One region of the Agrobacterium sp. NPDC089420 genome, then DNA from elsewhere that is predicted to be linked to it. Evidence: riboswitches for the same ligand, from Rfam matches in the RefSeq annotation. Region 1 holds a riboswitch; each other region holds the start of a gene.
The links. A riboswitch is a leader RNA that binds a small molecule or an ion and turns the genes downstream of it on or off. The one in region 1 is predicted to bind cobalamin.

Region 1 (6,318 bases):
ACCGGCATGGACTGGTCGGAAACCATGCTGGCGCTGGCCCGGGAAAAAGCGAAAAGCCGCGGGCGCAACATCCGCTTTTTTGTCGGCGACGCCGAAAATACCATGGAGCCGGATGAAAGCGCCGATGTCATCATTACCCGCCATCTCGTCTGGACACTGGTGGACCCGCAGGCAAGCTTCGCCGAATGGTTCCGTGTGCTGAAGCCCGGCGGACGGCTGCTGATTGTCGACGGCGACTTCGTCAATGTCGGCTGGCGCGAAAAACTCGTCAAGAAACTGGCTGCAGGCCTCGAACGCGCCGGGCTCGTGAAACCGGACCAGCCGCACAAGCCGGCGGATCCCGGCAATACGTTCAACAGCATCCTTTCACGGGTCTATTTTTCCGGCGGCGCGCGGGCCGGCGATGTCGCAGCGCTATTGCGTGCCACCGGTTTCGAAACTGTCGCGGTTGATCAGGAACTTCAGGCCATCCACCGCGCCCAGGCGAAAAACTTCAGCCTGCTGAAAGGCGTCCTGCGCGGCCTGCAGCACCGTTATGCCGTTTGTGCGGTAAAGCCGGATATTGCCCGGCAGGGCTGAGGACGGCGGCGATCGCCACAGTCGGATCTCCGGCGCCGCATCATTTTTCGGCCTGTTCGAAGAGGTCCTCGAAGCGCGGCTTGGCGCGGCCGGGCACGTCGACTTCCCTGTAGCTCTGCGGCAAGGTCGCCTCGCCCACCTTTATCAGCATCACCATGCCCATGCCGTAATGGGGCGAGCATTTGATGCCGTAAAAACCCGGCCTGTCGAAAGCGGTCTCGAATTCGTCATTGATGCGGCTCTTGAAGCCTTCGGCACCGTCCGGAACCATGCCGTCGATGGTCGCGGCATTGTGGCTCTTGTGGGTCGGCACGAAACGCACGCGGTCGCCGGGGGCGATTTCCAGAAAATCGGGCTCGAACACCATGGGGCCTTTTTCACCCCGGTTCAGCATTTTCACCTCGAAGGTTTCGGCCATGGCATGCAAGGGAAGGCCCGTGGCCAGCGCCAATGCAATTCCAGCCAGCGCATGACGCCGCTGCACGCCAAGGCGAAGCTTTTTCAATCTCATCATCGCGCCAGTACTTTCTTTGTCTGATCGGCCATTCCATGCGCCGGCAGAAAACGAATATGGGAAAAGCCGCCCTCATCCGTGGTGACGACGGACTGCACCCCGAAAACATCGGCGATCGTCGCCGATGTGAGGACCTCGTGCGGCGGACCGGCCGCAATCACCTGCCCGCGATGCATGATGGCGACGCGGTCGCAGAACATGGCGGCGTGATTGAGATCGTGCAGCGCCGCCACGACGGTCAGCCCCTGTCTGCGGACCAGATCGAGCAGGCCGATCTGGTGGCCGATATCGAGATGATTGGTCGGCTCGTCCAAAAGCAGGATGTGCGGCTCCTGCGCCAGCGCGCGGGCAATGTGCAGGCGCTGGCGTTCACCGCCGGAAAGGTGGTGCCAGCTTCGTTCTGCCTTGTCCGCCATGTCGACATTATCGAGCGCAGCGTCGACGATGGCGTCATCCCTGGCTGACCAGGCGGATAGCGGCCCGAGATAAGGCGTGCGCCCAAGCTCCACCGCCTGCCGCGCGGTGATGCGCTCGGTGGTTTCGGCCTGCTGCTCCACAAAGGCCAGCCGGCGAGCGAGTTCGCGCCGGCCGAAGGAGGCCAGGGGATCGTCGCCGAGCGTGACATGGCCACGGCGCGGCTTGCGGATGCCGGCCAGCATGGAAAGCAGCGTGCTTTTGCCGGAACCGTTCGGGCCGATGATGCCCAGAAACTCCCCGGAGCCGACATCGAGAGACACGCCACGGACAATATCGACATTGCCGGCATGGAAATGCAGGTCGTGAGCGGACAATTTCATGACCGCCCCCTCTTCTGCCCGAGAATGAAGGCGAAGGCCGGCGCACCGACGAGCGCGGTGATGACACCGATCGGCAGCACCTGACCGGGAATGACGATGCGTGAAAGGATATCGGCGACGATCATGAAAACAGCGCCGGTCAGCGCCGTTACCGGCAGCAATAACCCGTGGCGAACGCCGACGAAGATGCGCGCCGCGTGCGGAATGACGAGACCGACAAAACCGATGGAGCCAACCAGCGACACCATCACCGCCGTCATGATCGCCGAAACCGAGATCAGCACCGCATAGGTCCGGCGCACCGGAATACCGAGGGAGGCGGCGGCCTGTCCGCCGAAGGCAAAGGCATCGAGCGCCCGGGAGTACCAGAGACAAACCGCAAGGCCCGCAATGCTGACCGGCAGGGCAAGCCAGACATCCGGCCAGCGCACGCCGGAAAGATTGCCGAGCAGCCAGAACATGATGCCGCGCGCCTGTTCGGCATTGGCCGATTTGGTGACGATGAACGAGGTCATGGCGTTGAACAGCTGCGAGCCGGCCACACCGGCCAGAATGATGGCGCTGTTGCCATGGCCAGCCCGCACCACCAGAAGGCTGACCAGCGAGAAGGCAACAAAAGCGCCGATCAGCGCCCCCGCCGGCATGGTCAGGAATCCGGCTCCGAAACCCAGAAGAGCCACACCGACCGCTCCGGTGGAGGCGCCGGCGGAAATGCCGAGAATATAGGGGTCGGCCAGCGGGTTGCGCAAAAGCGACTGCAGCACCGCGCCGGCGAGCGCCAGCGAAGCGCCGCAACAGGCGGCGACAACGGCGCGGCTGAGACGGTAACTCCACACGATGCCTTCATCCAGCGGCTCCAGCGGATAAGCCGCTTGAAAGACCCGGTTGGCGATGGTCTTGGCCACCACCTCGAAGGGAATGGCGGTCTCGCCGATGGCCGCTCCGGCCATCAGCGCGACAAAAAGCAGGGCGAGCGCGGCCAGAGCCAGCCCCGCCCTGCCGAGATGGACGGAAAAACCCCTCACTTGGCGAGGCCGGCAGCCGAAATCGCCTCGGCCAGCGTTTCCATGCCTTCGATCGTGCGGATGGTCGGGTTCATTGCCTGCGCATCCATGTCAAAGACATGACCTTCCTTGACGGCCGACATGATGCTGGCGACGGGATCGGTGGCGAGGAACTTGTGCTTGACGGCAACGTCATCGGCCGGAAAACGGCGGCGATCCATCTTGCCGGCCACGATGACGGACGGGTTGGCCTTGGCGATGGTTTCCCAACCGACCGTCGGCCATTCCTCGTCGCTCTCGATGATATTCGTCAGACCAAGCGCCGACATGATGTAACCGGGAGCGCCATGGCGGCCCGCCACGTAAGGATCGATATCCAGTTCGGCGCTGGAGAACCAGAATACGGCCGAGAGCTTGCCATTCGCGGAGGCGATCTTGGCGCGGGCGGCTTCCTCGCGCTTCTTCAGATCGGCGACAACCTCCTCGCCACGGTCCTGCACGTTGAAGATTTGGGCAAGATCGCGGATTTCCTGATAGATCAGCTCCATCGTGAAACCGGTCTTGCGCACGCCGTCACCACCGCCGGAATTATCCTTGCCGACGCAATCAGCCGGTGAGGTGTAAACGGGAATACCAAGCTCGGCGAATTGCGCCGGCGTGCCGACGACACCTTCGGGGCCGATCTGCCACTGGAACTGGGTCGTCACCAGGTCCGGCTTCTTGCCGACGACGGCCTCGAAACTCGGATCGTTGTCGGCCAGCCGCTCCACCTTGGCGTTGGCGTCTTCGTAACCCTTCAGAACCGGGCCGATCCACAGCGCCGTGCCCACCACCTTGTCCGCGAGGCCAAGCAGGTAAAGAACCTCCGTGGTGCTCTGGCCGACGGATACCGTGCGGGCAGGCGCCTGCTTGAAGGTGATCTCGTGACCGCAGCTGTTGATCGTCAGGGGATAGACCGTTTCCGCCGCATGGGCGGCAGCGGCGGGCAGAACTGCGAGCGCAGCGGCCAGAAGGCCGGCATAGGCCGGCAGGCGTCCAGAATGAAACATATGTTCTCCAGTCGAAATTAAATCGCTTGTTCCAGAGCGGCAAGCGCTAGAACGCGCGGCAACAGCGGAACGTCTTGTACGGAGAACGACGACGGGACGCAAAGCAAATGTTATAAAATAACATTACAATATCCTCCTCCGGGCTTCCCCGCCCGTAACGATGGTTCATATTTTGACGGCAGGTCTCCTGGCTCACGGATTTGCGCCCTTCATCTGCCTTCCCGCATTCCGCGGAATGCAGTGGCATGACGCGTTGAAGCGTCACGAGGATGAACGGCAATCCGCTTACAGTTGCGGGGGCAGCCACGGCATTGGGCGATGATCATCACCCGCACCATGTTCCCTATTAATCCCTTCGCCTTTCGGCTGCAGGAACCGTCGCTTTCTCACATACGGGGCAAGAGACCGGGCGTCAATCGCCAAAGCATGTCGCGCAAACGCATGGGAAAGGTTCCGCGCCGCATGCTGGCGGGAAACAAATCAAAGCATATCGGATAATTCGATGAGACGCGGCGGGGCTCAGCAGAGGGACGGGCCTGCCAGGGCGAAAACTCCCGCCGACCCGGAACCTGACGGCTGCGGTGTATTTTTAGACATGGTCGTCAGGGTTTCAATGGCAACCAGCCCGGATTGCGCCAGAAAATCGGTCAGAAGACCATCGTCGCGCACGGTATCCAGGCGGACGAGCTGCCCGTCGAGATCGACAAGATGCCGTCTCACCAGTACAATCGCATCCGTCTCGTCATCCGCAACCACCGGGCCGACGATGTGGCCCCGCCCGGCCGCCCGCCGCAGCGCGAAGGCGACAAGGCGATCGGCCTCGAACAGGCCGTAACCGTTGTTCTCCCGCAGGAGCCGTTGCAACACGGTCCTGCGCGAAACGCCGAAAGCCGCCCGGTCCAGATCTTCCACGGCGGGCAAATGATCTTGCGAAAGCGGCTCGATCCGCTGTCTTTTGCCAGGCTGCGGCGTCTCGGCGCTGCCACGGGCCTTTCCCCGCAGAAGATGCACCTTCTCCGTATCTCCGGTAAAACCGAGCCCTGAAAAAAGCCGCCGCGACACCTCCGTGGCGTTCAGCCGCAAGGCGGCGGCGGGATGTTTCGCCACAAGCTGCCGCACCAGCCAGGGTGCTACGCCCTGCCCCTGCAGGCGCGGGGAAACGATGACCATGCCAAGCGTCGCAAAAGCCTGATCGTAAGGAAAGAGCATCGCGGTTGCGACCACGCGGTCGATCTCGTCCAGCGCCGCAAGGCCGATACCGCATTGACGCAGGAAACACCATTCATTGGCGTGATACCGCCATCCGACAGCCATGGAGAGGGCATGCAGATGATTCGCCTCCACATCGGCTATATCCACGGTCCGCAACTCGAAACTATCGACTTTGAGCAGCTCCATAACCAACGGCTCTCATCCCCTCCGGCGCGGAACCATCTGTCCCGGCAGCCCAGCCCACGACATCCGAAGATAACCGGCCTTGCCGGCAGGAATTTTCTGAAAGTCCTGGGAGCACACAACAATCTACCGAAATCATTGCCATTTCAGCAGATAAACGCCGCCAGCCGCTCTAAGCTTCTGCGGTGAATAATCCGGCCAGCGGCCAGTGGGGACGAGCATGAACGCAATCGAAATCCTTGAGCGTCTCGTCGCCTTTCCGTCCGTCGTTGGAACCGCCAATGGCGATATTGCCGGATGGATCGCCGATTATCTGGAAAGCCATGGCGCGAAAGTCTCGCTGCTGCCGGGTCCGGAGGGCGACCGCGCCAATCTCTTCGCTACTTTCGGGCCAGCCGATGCCGCCGGTTATATCCTCTCCGGCCACATGGATGTGGTGCCGGCCGGAGAACCGGAATGGTCTTCCGATCCCTTCACGCTGAGAACCGAAAACGACCGGCTTTACGGGCGCGGAACGACAGACATGAAAGGGTTTCTAGCCACTGTGCTCGCCGCGGCGCCGGCATTTTCGCGCATGGCGCTTGAACGGCCGGTGCATATCGCCTTTTCCTATGACGAGGAGGCGGGCTGCCGCGGCGTTCCGCATCTCATCGCCAGCCTGCCGCAGCTTTGTGCCCCGCCGGCGGGCGCCATCATCGGCGAACCGAGCAATATGCGCGCCGTTCGTGCCCACAAGGGCAAGGCCGCCGCGCGCATCACCCTGCGCGGCCGGTCCGGTCATTCCTCACGCCCGGACCAGGGGGTGAACGCCATTCACCTGATGACAGGCATCATGGCGAAGGCGGTCGAAACCGCCGATACGCTGACGCAGGGACCTTTCGAAGCGACCTTCGAGCCGCCCTATTCCTCGCTGCAGATCGGCACGGCCAAGGGCGGGCAGGCGATCAACATCATTCCCGATCATTGCGCCATCGAACTGG
Region 2 (6,318 bases), on a different contig from region 1:
ATACGGTGTATCGCCGTTTTCCCTCGAAAGTCGCGCTGTTCGAGGCCGTGGTGGAGCACGCTCACGGCCGGGCGGTGGCACGGCTGGGAAATTTGCCGATGGCGGAGGGCGACGCGCTGGAACGCCTGCGGACGCTGCTGCGGGAACTGCTGCATATCAACATGGAGCCGGACCTCATTGCGCTGAAGCGCATCACCTTCAGCGAAGCGGTCGTGTTCGAAAAAAAAGGAGCGATCCCGCCGCAGCCCGATCCGATCATGGGCCGGCTCGTGGATGCCGTGAAGACAGCGCAGGAGGCGGGCATGACGGCAACCGGGGATGCGAGCCTGATCGCCAACCATCTCATCCACTGTCTCGTTGCATTGCCTACCTCGTCAGCAATGATGGGCAGCGCCGAATTTGATACAAGGCAGTCCGTCGATCTGTATTTCGACAGGACCTGGAACTGGCTCTACAGGGGAATATCGGCAGATAGCTGACGGCAGGGGCCGGCCTTTTTGAAGCATTCTGCCGCCGTCGGCAGCTTCTGCCGCCGCATCAGGCCGATATCTGGCGTGACGTCGTCAAAAATCCGGCGATAAAGTCAACAGAGTCGTCGCCGTCTCTCAAGCCCAGATGGATGCTTTTCTGGATTCCGCTCCCACCGATGCGGACAGGCCGGACACCAAGCACCGCCGCCTCCCGGCGCACCAGCCAGTCCGGAATGGCGCTGACGCCGCGGCCCGCCGCCACGAGCTGGAGCATCATTTCCGTCGTCTCGACATTCCGGTGGTAGCGCGGTCTGCAGTTGGCGGGCACCAGGAACTGCGTGAACACATCCAGCCTCTCCGGCGGCACCGGATAGGTGAACAGCGTCTCCTCCAGCAGGTCCGCCGGTTCGGCATGGCGTTTCAGCGTCAGCGGATGATCGACCGGAACGGCAAGCACCAGTTCGTAATCGAACACCGGCAGATAGTGGATGCCGGGCGTCTCGATCGGATCGGGCGTGATCAGGATGTCGATCTCATATCCCGCCAATGCCGCCGCCCCGCCAAAGGCGAATGACGTCGTCAGTTCCAGGCCCACATCCGGCCATTGCACGAGATAGGGCTTCGTCACTCCCATCAGCCACTGGTGGCAAGGATGGCACTCCATGCCGATCTTCAGCGAGCCGCGCTGGCCATGGCGATAATCCGAGAGGATATCCTCAGCCCTTTCGATCTGGGGCAGAACACGCTGCGCCAGCGTCAGGATATAGCGGCCCGCCTCGGTGAGACGAAGGTTGCGCCCGTCCTTTTCCCACATTGCCACGCCATAGCGTTCTTCCAGCTTGCGGATCGTGTGGCTGAGGGCGGACTGGGAGACATTCAGCCGCTCCGCCGCAGCCGTCAGGCTGCCCAGGCGGTCGACTTCACGCAGGATCGATAGATGTTGCCTGTCCAGCACGGTCATGCCCCTCCTTCGCCAGGGGAAACGACCTCTGCCGGTGCGTTGTCGCGGATAGGGGCCGGCCGGTGGTCTTTATCGACCGCAACCATTGTGAAGTGCCCGGTGGCGGTAATGTGCCTCTCGCCCGTCAGAAGGTGTTCGGACCAGAGTTTTGTCTCGATCGACAGGGAACTGCGGCCCACGCGACTGACACGTGCCCTCGCCTCGACAATTTCGCCGATCCCGATAGACCTTGCGAAATCGATGCGCTCGGATGAGGCCAGCACCACCAGCCTGCCGGCGTAGCGCGAAGCTGCAACGAAGGCGGCTTTGGTCATATAGGCGATCGCTTCGCCCCCGAACATCCGGCCGGCGCCGTTTGCCTGATCCGGAAAGACGATCTCGACCATGGCAACGGCATCATTCCGTTCCGGCGCTTCCTCGGGAACGAGTTCGGGCAAGGCATAGTGCGCGGCGCCCTCACCCTGCGGTATCGCGACCATATGGAAGATGCCGCGCGTACAGATATGTCGCTGGTGACCGATAATGGTTTCCGCCACCATGTCGACCTCGACCGTCAGGGAACGGCGTCCGGCCTTGACGGGCCTCGCCGTGAATTCGATGATATGGCCGACGCGTGCCGGCTGCCGGAAATCGATACGTTCGCAGGAGGCTGTCACGAAGGGCGTCCGCCCGAACCGGGTCGCCGCAATGAAGGCGACGCGGTCCATGAGGGCGAGGCCCGTTCCTCCGAACAGGGTTCCGTGATGATTGGTATCACCGGGAAAGACGATATCAATGAGCCGGGTTGTGGATTCATAACGGTCGGTCGCATCTCTACGTGTCATCGGAACTGCCATCAGGTTGCGGCCGGGCAGCGGCATGACGCAGAGACGACGGCACACGAGCGCCAATCGCAAAAGCGGCACTCCGGGACACCCCGCCCGTGGACGTTATCTATCGCGGCAGGTCTCCTGGCTTGCGGGTCGTTGCTTCCGTCCGCCTTCCCGAGGCACGCCTCAGTGACATGAATGGACTTTCGCTCGCCGCTTACAGTTGCGGGGGCAGCTTCGGCTTCAGGCTTCAAACGAAACCCTACCGAATTCCCTCTTAGCTCCGGACTTTCGCCCGCAGAACCACGATGACAAACCAATGTCGCATGTCGTCGACATGGTCAAGACATCCATGACGGGAATGCGACGGATGCGATTGTGAGGAAATTGAAAGCCGACAATGTTTCAGCCCGGCGCCGGGCATCGTCGCGACGGTCTGCCGGCAGGCCGTCACTTCAATACCGCTTGGTTTCGACATTCGCGCCCAACCATGAACGAGGCTCATGCTTGCGTGAGATAATACCATTGTTACTCGATCGACGCGTCAGGCATAAAGCGCCCATCGCTCTTGGCGTTGAAAGCACAAAGGCTCCCGGCTGAGGTAATGGAAACCAATGTCCGAGTTACCCTGAACCCTCAATTCGGGATCAGTCTGGGATAGTTAGGTTCGGATCGTGATGAATAGCGACTTTAATTTTGATATCAGGATAATTCCCTTCAATGAAGATTACCGTCCCGCGGACAATACGCGGATCACGACGAATTTCGCCAATCTGGCGAGAGGGGAAAACCGCCGGGAGAACCTCCGCAACGCCTTGAGAATGATCGACAATCGTTTCAACGCCCTGGCGCATTGGGATAATCCCGAAGCGGATCGCTATTCCGTCGAACTCGACATCATTTCGGTCGAGATGAGGATGGGTGCGGGCGGCAATGATGACGCTTTCCCGTTGATTGAAATATTGAGGACGAATATCGTTGATCGCGAGAGAAATGAACGCATCGAGGGTATCGCGGGGAATAATTTTTCCTCCTATGTCCGCGATTACGACTTCAGTGTCGTGCTGCCGGCGCACAACGAGAACCGACCGGAATTCAGTATTCCGGTCAATTTCGGCGACCTGCACGGGAACCTGTTTAAGAGCTTCCTGAGCTCGGATGCTTACAGAAAGCATTTTGCCAAGCCGCCCGTCATTTGCCTGAGCGCCTCAAGCAGCAAGACATACCGTCGAACTGCCAATCGGCATCCGGTATTGGGCGTTGAGTACCAGCAGAATGAATTGTCTTCTACCGATCGTTATTTCCAGAAAATGGGACTACGGGTTCGCTATTTCATGCCTGCGGACAGCGTAGCACCTTTGGCCTTCTATTTTCTCGGCGATCTTCCCGGTGATTACACCAATCTCGAACTCATCAGCACCATCAGCACGATGGAGACGTTTCAAAAGATCTACCGGCCGGAGATCTACAATGCCAATTCGGCAGCGGGCGCTTGTTATCAGCCAAATCTGAAGCACTCGGATTACTCCCTCACTCGCGTCGTCTATGACCGCGAAGAACGTAGCCGGCTGGCCGTTGAACAGGGAAGGTTCGCTGAGGAGCACTTCATCAAACCCTACAGGACCATTCTCGAACAGTGGTCTTCCCCCTCCCTTCTTTGACGAACCGAAAGCATAAGGTCGCCTTTCATGAAAAGACTGTTGCCTACCTCAACCGCCGGCAGCTTGCCGAAGCCCTCCTGGCTTGCGCAGCCCGAGAAACTCTGGTCCCCCTGGAAATTGCAGGATGAGGAATTGATCGAGGGCAAGCAGGATGCGCTGCGCCTATCGCTGGACGATCAACGACAGGCAGGCATCGATATCGTCAGCGATGGCGAGCAGACGCGCCAGCATTTTGTCACGACATTCATCGAGCACCTCGACGGGGTCGATTTTGAAAAACGCGAGACGGTGAGAATTCGGGATCGCTATGATGCCAGCGTTCCGACCGTCGTCGGCGCCGTGTCTCGCCCAAAATCGGTTTTTGTCGAAGACGCCAGGTTTCTGCGTCAGCAGACCAAGCAGCCCATCAAATGGGCTCTGCCGGGTCCGATGACCATGATCGATACGCTCTATGACGACCACTATAAGAGCCGCGAAAAGCTGGCCTGGGAATTCGCCGGAATTCTCAATCAGGAGGCCCGGGAACTGGAGGCTGCCGGTGTCGATATCATCCAGTTCGACGAACCCGCATTCAATGTCTTCTTCGACGAGGTGAATGACTGGGGTGTCGCCACACTGGAAAAGGCGATCGAAGGGCTCAAATGCGAAACCGCCGTGCATATTTGCTATGGTTACGGCATCAAGGCCAACACGGACTGGAAAAAGACGTTGGGATCCGAGTGGCGGCAATATGAGGAATCTTTCCCCAAGCTGCAGAAATCCAGCATTGGCATGATTTCGCTGGAATGCCACAACTCTCACGTTCCAATGGATCTCATCGAACTTGTTCGAGGCAAGAAAGTGATGGTTGGGGCCATCGATGTCGCAAGCAATACCATTGAAACGCCGGAGGAAGTGGCCGCCACGCTGCGAAAAGCCCTTCAATTTGTAGATGCCGACAAGCTTTGCCCATGCACCAACTGCGGCATGGCCCCCCTGTCTCGCCGGGTAGCGAGAGGCAAGCTGCAGGCCTTGAGCGCAGGCGCGGAAATCGTCCGAAAAGAACTCTCGGCCTCATGACAATGACCGCGCTTTGCCGCCGGGACGACGACGGCGTCGCCCTGGCGGCCGACTTATGCGATTGCCCGTCGCCGGCAGCGCTTGCGCACCGGCAGGCGCCACCTCTCGTCACCAATGCCGGGATCGCGCAACCGCGCCGGGGGCTCAGCTCTCCGCAGGGTCTATAACCTCGTTTCCGATGCGCCTTTTGTCCCGATGAAGCGCGGCTCCAGCGGCCGGCCGGCAACGCGGCTTCCGAATTCCTCCGTGAAAGGAACGGGTGCTGCCTGCTTTACGGCATTGATGGCGGACTCGATAAAAGCCTGCCGTCTCGGGCTCTCCTCCTGAGGGCGGGCGGCAATCACCAACACCTTGCCCCGTATCTGCCCGTCCTTGTGCAGAATGAAGCGCAGCGTCACCACCAGCCCCTCGGTGTCTTCCGGCGGCACCCAGCAGGCATAGATCGCGTCGAACATGTCGTTGAGATTACCGGCAGGTGTCGGGTCCTTGCAGATTCGCGACTGGCCCGCCTGCGTCACAACACCTCCGATCAGGATGCTCGACACCACGAGACCGGATAGTCTGAAACAATAAGACGCGGAGAAACGATTGATCAAATCCAATATCCTTTATCGGGAAGCGGTCCGCCGGGCTGTCGGACGGCCAAAATATTTCTAGAAAAAATCTTGGAATAATAAATATTGAATAAATCAGATATCGGAAAACACGAAGAAAACAACAGAAAATATACATCGATATCACAATAAAATAATATCAAAAATAAAAATACAAACGTAAATTCATAAAAATACACATATGAAATCATGAGTTAATAATTATAAATCCATTATTTATTGAATAAATGTAGAACATTATAATACAATCCATAAATACAGCCTCACGTTTTAACCAAGGGCGACGATTTGCATTGCGCGCCACCGGTTTGGCTGTATGCATTGCCTGCCGCAACATTCGGCAAAGGGGGACATCATGACATCAAAATGGATAGCGACGGCATTGTTTGGCGCAGCGATGACGGCTGCCGGCGCGGCGCAGGCGGAAGACCTTGTCTTCACGCTGAAGAACGGAACAGGTTCTGTTCTCAACGCCTTCTACACATCGCCGGTCGGCGTAGATGACTGGGAAGACGACGTATTCGGAAAGAAGGCGCTTGGTCCGGGCGAAACGATGGAGATCACCATCGCCGATGGCCGCAGCGTCTGCAAATATGACATGCGCTTCGAATTCCAGGGCGATGCGCTGGAGGACCTCGAGGATACGCAGGACCTCTGCGAACTCGGCGAATATACCATCACCGAATAAAGCAATACCAATGCGGCCCCGCCCCATCAGAGCGGGGCTCGCAGCGGCGGCCGGCC
Region 3 (6,318 bases), on a different contig from region 1:
GAGAACGTGCGCTCCTTCGCCGGCCTCAGCCTGCTCATCACCCAGCAGGGCGCGCTGTTTTTGACCGATACCTTCGTCAATAATGATCCGACCTCGGAAGAAGTGGCGGAAATGGCCATTCTCGCGGCCAGGGAAATCCGCCGCTTCGGCATCACGCCGAAGATCGCGCTCGCCAGCCATTCCAATTTCGGCTCGCGCGATTCCGAAAGCGCCCGCAAGATGCGCCGCGCGCTCAAGATCGTGCAGGCGGCGGCGCCGGAACTGGAAGTGGACGGCGAAATGCAGGGCGGCTCGGCATTGTCCGAAGCGCTGCGCAAGCGCGCCATGCCCAACAGCGTGCTGACCGGCGAAGCCAACCTCCTGGTCTTCCCGAACCTCGATGCCGCCAACATCACGCTCGGCGTGACCCGCACGCTGACGGAGGGCCTGCATGTCGGCCCGATCCTGCTCGGCACGGCCCTGCCCGCCCACATCCTGTCGCCCAGCGTCACCTCGCGCGGCGTCGTCAACATGGCGGCCTTCGCCGTGGTGCAGGCCTCGCATCCTTCGGTGTGATAGAGGCGGCATTAACGCAATTTTGAACAGGCTGTTGCCGCATCGCGGCGACAGCCTATGTTATCTTCCTGAAACACGGATTTCGTGAAGTATAACGCCCCTGCCACCGGCCGGGGACATCGAACGGATCGCACAATTGACCCGGCGCAGCCGCATCATCGGCCTCCTGCTTCCCCTTGCTCTTTTCGCTCCGGCCGCCGCTTTCGCGGATCAGGTCTGCGACACGCTTTATGCGCAATTGCGCGAGCCGCCACGTGTCGTCGGCAATACGGCCGAGGTGCGGCGCTACGCCAATGCGCTCGCCCGCCAGAACATCGTCATCCGCAAGATCAGGAACGACCTGCGCAGCTATGGCTGCTCGTCGGGCAGCGTCATCGTTTACGGCAATCCCAATGCCGGCCTCTGCGCCGAGATCGGCGATGCGCTTGCGGATGCCGAAGCCGAACGCGACGCGATCATCCGCGACCGGGACGATGCCATGGCGGCGGCGCGCAGTGACGACGGCGACATCAGGCGCCAGCGCATTCTCGCCGCGCTCGATGCCAATGGCTGCAGCGCGATGCCGGAAACGGACACGCAACTGCCGCAGGCCCCCCATGTGACGCGTTACCCCGATGCCTTCCGACAGAACGGCGGTGAGCCGGGACAGGCCGGGCTTTCACCCTATCCCGGCGCCGCTGCCGAGGGCGGCCTGCGCACACTCTGCGTGCGCACCTGCGACGGCTCGTTTTTCCCGATCGCCTCCAATGCCTCGCCGCTCGATTTTCGCGCCCAGGCGGAGCAGTGCCAGAAAATGTGCCCGGGCACACAGACCGAGCTGTATTTCCACTCCATGACGGACCAGGAAACCGCCGACATGGTGTCTGCCGAGACCGGCAGACCCTACAGGGACCTGCCGACCGCCTTCGCCTACCGCAATTCTTCGACCAAGGTCCCCGGCTGCGCCTGCAACATGGCCGCCTATCATCAGGACATGCAGAAACAGGAAGAAGCCGCCCGGCCGCAGACCGAAAAGCCCTATTCCAGCATCACCACCATTCCATCACCGCAGGGTGACAAACCCCGGAAACCCGTTGAACAGCAGGCGGCAAAGCCGCCGGAGCAACCAATTCCTGAACGCGACTATGATCCGAACGATACCAGGGTGCGCGTCATCGGCCCGAAATTCCTGCCCGACCAGACGGGGCGGATCGACCTGAAGAATCCGGCGCTGAAAGGCGCGCAGCCGCAGCAATAACGCCCATCATACACCCGTTGTGACGCGAGCGGACACCACTTGCTTCTTCTCCCGGGCCGGGAGAAGAAAAGGCGGCAACGCCCCGCCGCATTCACGGAGCTCTGTTTTTACACCCCACCCCAGCGGTTGCGGAACACCAGCTCCTCCAACGGCACGCGCTGGCGCCAGCCCTTCACCGCCAGTTCCGGTTCGGTGTAAAGTTCGTTGACCCGGCCAAGGCACAGCCAGGCGACGATTTCGATATGCCCGGGGATTTCCAGAATGGTGCGAATGTCGCTGTCATGAAAGATGCTGACCCAGCCGACGCCGATGCCTTCGGCGCGGGCGGCGAGCCAGAGATTCTGGATGGCGCAGACGGTGGAATAGACATCCGTGCGCGGATTGTGGGTGCGGCCCAGCACCACCTTGCCGCCGCGGGTGGGATCGCAGGTGACGCAGATGCTGAGCGGCGCCTTGCGGATGCCTTCGAGCTTCAGACTGCGATAAAGCGTCTGCTGCTCGCCTTGAAACATCGCCGCCGCCTCTTCATTGGCGCGGCTGAAGGCCACGAAGGCCGCCTGCCGCACCGCGCCATCGGTGACGAGGGTGAAGTTCCACGGCTGCATGAAACCGACGGAAGGCGCCGAATGCGCCGCATTCAGGAGACGCTCGACAAGCTCGTCCGGCAGCGGATCGGGCAGGAACTGGTCGCGCACATCGCGGCGCGTCTCGATGGCGCGGTAGATCGCCTCGCGCTCCTCGCCGGAAAACGGGCGGGCGGGCGAAAGCGCATGATCGCATGGATCGGCTCGTAGTGAATTGCCAGCGGACGGATCGGTCGGCATCGTTTAACCCCAACAATGCGGGCGCGCGGGTGCCGAAACCATGCCGGTTTTGCAGCAGCGACACGCCTCTTCAGCAACCTGCCGCCGTCCGCGCGGTTCGGTCTATCCTGCCAGGCCGGTCTTCTGACTCGGCTTCATCCGCCCTTTTTCGCCTTCCCGAATAACTTCAGTGGCATAAAAAAAAGGGCATCCGCCTCACAGCGCTGGGCACGTTCCGGTCTTTCACCGGATTCCCGATTCTCCCGCCGCAAGGGCGGGCACCTGACGCAGGAAGCTATGGGCAAGAAAATTTGCGAATGCAAGTATCACCCGGCTGGCGCGACAATATGACCGTGCCCTCACCTCCATCCTTCCGCCCTGGACCCGGCATGACGCAAGCGGCACCGCTTACGGCATCACGCAACCGGAAAATACCGCACATAAGCGAATTCATCGCCATCCGGTGACCAGTTGGGCGAGTTCATCGTGCCCTGCCCGCCGAACAGTTCAAACAGCGTTTCGACATTGCCGCCCTCCATGTCCATCAGCCGCACCCGCACGTCGAGATCACGCGGATGGTCGAAGACATCGCCGTCATAGGAAACGAAGACCACCTTGTCGCCTTTGGGAGACGGATGCGGAAACCAGTCGCCATAGGGGCTGTCGGTGATGCGTTCGACGGCGGAACCGTCCACCCGCACCCGCCAGATCTGCATCCGCCCGGTGCGGCTGGAATTGAAATAGATCCACGCGCCGTCGGGCGAATAATCCGGTCCGTCATTGCGGCCCTCGCCATGGGTCAGCCGCGTCTCGGTGGCGGTCTCGATATCCATGGAATAGATATCGAAAACCTGATCGCGAATGCCGCAATAGGCAAAGCTTTTCCCGTCCGGCGACCAGCCATGCCAGTAGGAGGGAAGGTTCTTCGTCATCAGCCGCGGCGCGCCGCCCGCCGAAGCCATCAGATAAATCGCGCTCTTGCCGAACTCCACCTTGTCGGAAATGGCATAGAGCGAACCGTCAGGCGATATGCCGTGGTCGTTGTTGCAGAACGTCGCAAAGCCGGTATCGACCTTTTCGGGTGACATATCACCGGCAGGAGACAGGCGGTAAAGCAGCCCCTCGCTGTTCAACAGCAGATATTTTCCATCCGGAGACCAGTTCGGCGCCTCGAACAGTTCCGGCGTCTGCCAAACCACCCGCATCTGCCGGGTGCGGATGTTGAAGATTTCGATGGAGCTGCGCATTCTGCCTCCCGGGCGTGTCTGTGTTCTTGCTCAAGGCGCTCGGCAACAGAGACATTCCGTTTGCATCCGCCATCGCCGTGATTATGATCCTATGGCCGCAGGCACCGTCCTGCAAATTCAAATCGGAAAAAACGCCAGCGCCCCGGCACCGTCCGCGCCGCTGGCCGTTTCTCCCAGATCCGAGGTTCCGCGATGAAGACCATCGCCGATCACGGCATCCGCTTCGGCCGGATCGCCGCCATGCTTCCTGTCAGAAATATCGAAAAGGCCCATGATTTTTACGTTGGCGTGCTGGGCTTTGAAAAGACCTTCGAGAACGGCACCCCCGTCGGCTTCATGATCCTGAAACAGGGCAATGCCGAGCTGCACCTGACATTGCAGCCCACCCACAAGGCAGCCCCCTTCAACGTGGCGCATATGCTGGTCAGCGATGTCGATGCGCTGCACGCGCTGTGCAAAGGCCACGGGCTGCGCATCATCAAGGGCCTGCAGGACAAGGATTACGGCCTCAGGGCCTTTGTCTTTGAAGACCCCGATGGCAACCGCATCGATGTCGGGCAGGTCATCTGAGGTGAGTTGACGGCGCGGGGTTTTCTCCGCACCGTTTATGGGCTGTCAAAAAAGCTCCTCACACGCGACACCATCCTCGGGCTTGACCCGAGGATCCACAATCTCAACCGCACTTGGATCCTCGCCTCAAGGGCGAGGATGACGGAGAAAGGCGGTAACTCACCCGCCAGAAATCGATGGCACGCCGCCGTCAATCACCGATCCCGGAACCGGTTGGTGATCGGATAACGCCGGTCGCGCCCAAAGTTCTTCTTGGTGATCTTCACCCCCGGCGCCGATTGCCGGCGCTTGTATTCGGCGAGATAGAGCAGATGCTCCACCCGGTGCACGGTCGCCACATCATGGCCGCGCACCAGAATTTCCTCGACCGACATTTCCTTCTCGACGAGGCATTCCAGAATATCGTCCAGCACCGGATAGGGCGGCAGCGAATCCTGGTCGGTCTGGTTGGGGCGCAATTCGGCCGATGGCGCCTTGGAAATGATATTGGCGGGGATCACCTCGCCGGAAGGTCCAAGCGCGCCCGGCGGCACATGGGCGTTGCGCCAGCTGGAAATGGCATAGACCTGCATCTTGTAGAGGTCCTTGATGGGGTTGAAACCGCCATTCATATCGCCATAGAGCGTGGCATAACCCACCGACATTTCCGACTTGTTGCCGGTCGTCACCACCATCGAGCCGAACTTGTTGGAAACGGCCATCAAAATGGTGCCGCGCGTGCGGCTCTGCAGGTTTTCCTCGGTAATGCCCTCTTCCGTCCCTTCGAAAAGATCCGACAGCGCCGAAAGAAAACCTTCCACCGGCTCGACGATCGGCACGATGTCGTAACGGCAGCCCAGCGCCCTGGCGCAATCGGCCGCGTCCTTCAGCGATTCTTCCGAGGTGTAGCGGTAAGGCAGCATGATGCAGCGCACCCGCTCCTCGCCCAGCGCATCGACGGCAAGGGCAGCACAGATCGCCGAATCGATGCCGCCGGAAAGGCCGAGAACCACGCTCTTGAAACCGTTCTTGTTGACGTAGTCGCGAAAGCCCAGCATGCAGGCGCGGTAATCCGCCTCCTCGCCTTCGGGAATTTTCGAGAAAGGTCCGCTTTCGCAGCGCCAGCCTTCTTCCGTGCGCTTCCAGTCGGTAACGGCAAGCGTGGCCTCGAACTGGCTCATCTGGAAGGCCAGCGTCTTGTCGGCATTAAAGGCGAAGCTTGCGCCGTCGAACACCAGCTCGTCCTGCCCGCCCAGCTGGTTGGCGAAAACGAGCGGCAGACCGCTTTCGATCACCTGCCTGAGCGCCGCCTGATGGCGCACGTCAAGCTTGCCGCGATAATAGGGCGAACCGTTCGGCACCAGCAGGATTTCCGCCCCGCTTTCGGAGAGCGTCTCGCACACGCCCATGTCGTTCCAGATTTCCTCGCAGATCGGAATGCCGATCCTGACCCCGCGGAAATTATAGGGACCGGAAATCGACCCTTCGGAGAAAACCCGCTTCTCGTCGAATTCGCCGTAATTCGGCAGGTCGATCTTGTCGCGCAGCGCAACGATCTTGCCGCCATCCAGCAGCGCCACCGAATTGTGCCGGCCCGTTTCGCCCTGTCGCGGAAAACCGATGACGACGCCCGGCCCGCCATCGGCGGTGTCCGCCGCCAGCTCTTCCACCGCCTTCAGGCAGGTCTTCAGGAAAGCCGGCTTCAGCACCAGGTCCTCCGGCGGATAGCCGGATATGAACAGCTCGGTCAGAAGCAGAAGGTCGGCGCCCTGTGTCGCCGCATCGGCCCTTGCCTCGCGCGCCTTGGCGAGATTGCCCGCCACGTCGCCAACGGTGGGATTGAACTGCCCGACGGCAATCCGGAGATGGTTCTGGATATCGTGTCTGTCGCTCATGGCTTTTCAATACCGCGCCCGTGCCCGCTCCG

Region 2: it holds a riboswitch for cobalamin, as region 1 does, so the genes downstream of both, ACI2KA_RS13305 (acyl-CoA thioesterase) here and ACI2KA_RS20185 (ABC transporter substrate-binding protein) in region 1, are expected to answer to the same signal.
Region 3: it holds a riboswitch for cobalamin, as region 1 does, so the genes downstream of both, bluB (5,6-dimethylbenzimidazole synthase) here and ACI2KA_RS20185 (ABC transporter substrate-binding protein) in region 1, are expected to answer to the same signal.

The regions. Positions count from the first base shown of each region.
Region 1 covers NZ_JBJDMY010000014.1:107,645-113,962, reverse strand. Annotated here, with positions in the region: gene ACI2KA_RS20205 (class I SAM-dependent methyltransferase) at 1-579, shown strand, start outside; gene ACI2KA_RS20200 (pseudoazurin) at 620-1,093, opposite strand; gene ACI2KA_RS20195 (ABC transporter ATP-binding protein) at 1,090-1,890, opposite strand; gene ACI2KA_RS20190 (FecCD family ABC transporter permease) at 1,887-2,915, opposite strand; gene ACI2KA_RS20185 (ABC transporter substrate-binding protein) at 2,912-3,943, opposite strand; cobalamin riboswitch at 4,103-4,338, opposite strand; gene ACI2KA_RS20180 (GNAT family N-acetyltransferase) at 4,463-5,341, opposite strand; gene argE (acetylornithine deacetylase) at 5,559-6,318, shown strand, end outside.
Region 2 covers NZ_JBJDMY010000007.1:131,878-138,195, reverse strand. Annotated here, with positions in the region: gene ACI2KA_RS13315 (TetR/AcrR family transcriptional regulator) at 1-479, shown strand, start outside; gene ACI2KA_RS13310 (LysR family transcriptional regulator) at 538-1,425, opposite strand; gene ACI2KA_RS13305 (acyl-CoA thioesterase) at 1,428-2,255, opposite strand; cobalamin riboswitch at 2,354-2,563, opposite strand; gene ACI2KA_RS13300 (DUF1852 domain-containing protein) at 2,918-3,901, shown strand; gene ACI2KA_RS13295 (methionine synthase) at 3,929-4,960, shown strand; gene ACI2KA_RS13290 (hypothetical protein) at 5,122-5,556, opposite strand; gene ACI2KA_RS13285 (hypothetical protein) at 5,930-6,262, shown strand.
Region 3 covers NZ_JBJDMY010000007.1:114,321-120,638, reverse strand. Annotated here, with positions in the region: gene ACI2KA_RS13220 (NADP-dependent malic enzyme) at 1-555, shown strand, start outside; gene ACI2KA_RS13215 (DUF2865 domain-containing protein) at 692-1,792, shown strand; gene bluB (5,6-dimethylbenzimidazole synthase) at 1,900-2,616, opposite strand; cobalamin riboswitch at 2,712-2,896, opposite strand; gene ACI2KA_RS13205 (hypothetical protein) at 3,012-3,842, opposite strand; gene ACI2KA_RS13200 (glyoxalase superfamily protein) at 4,035-4,412, shown strand; gene ACI2KA_RS13195 (NAD+ synthase) at 4,607-6,286, opposite strand.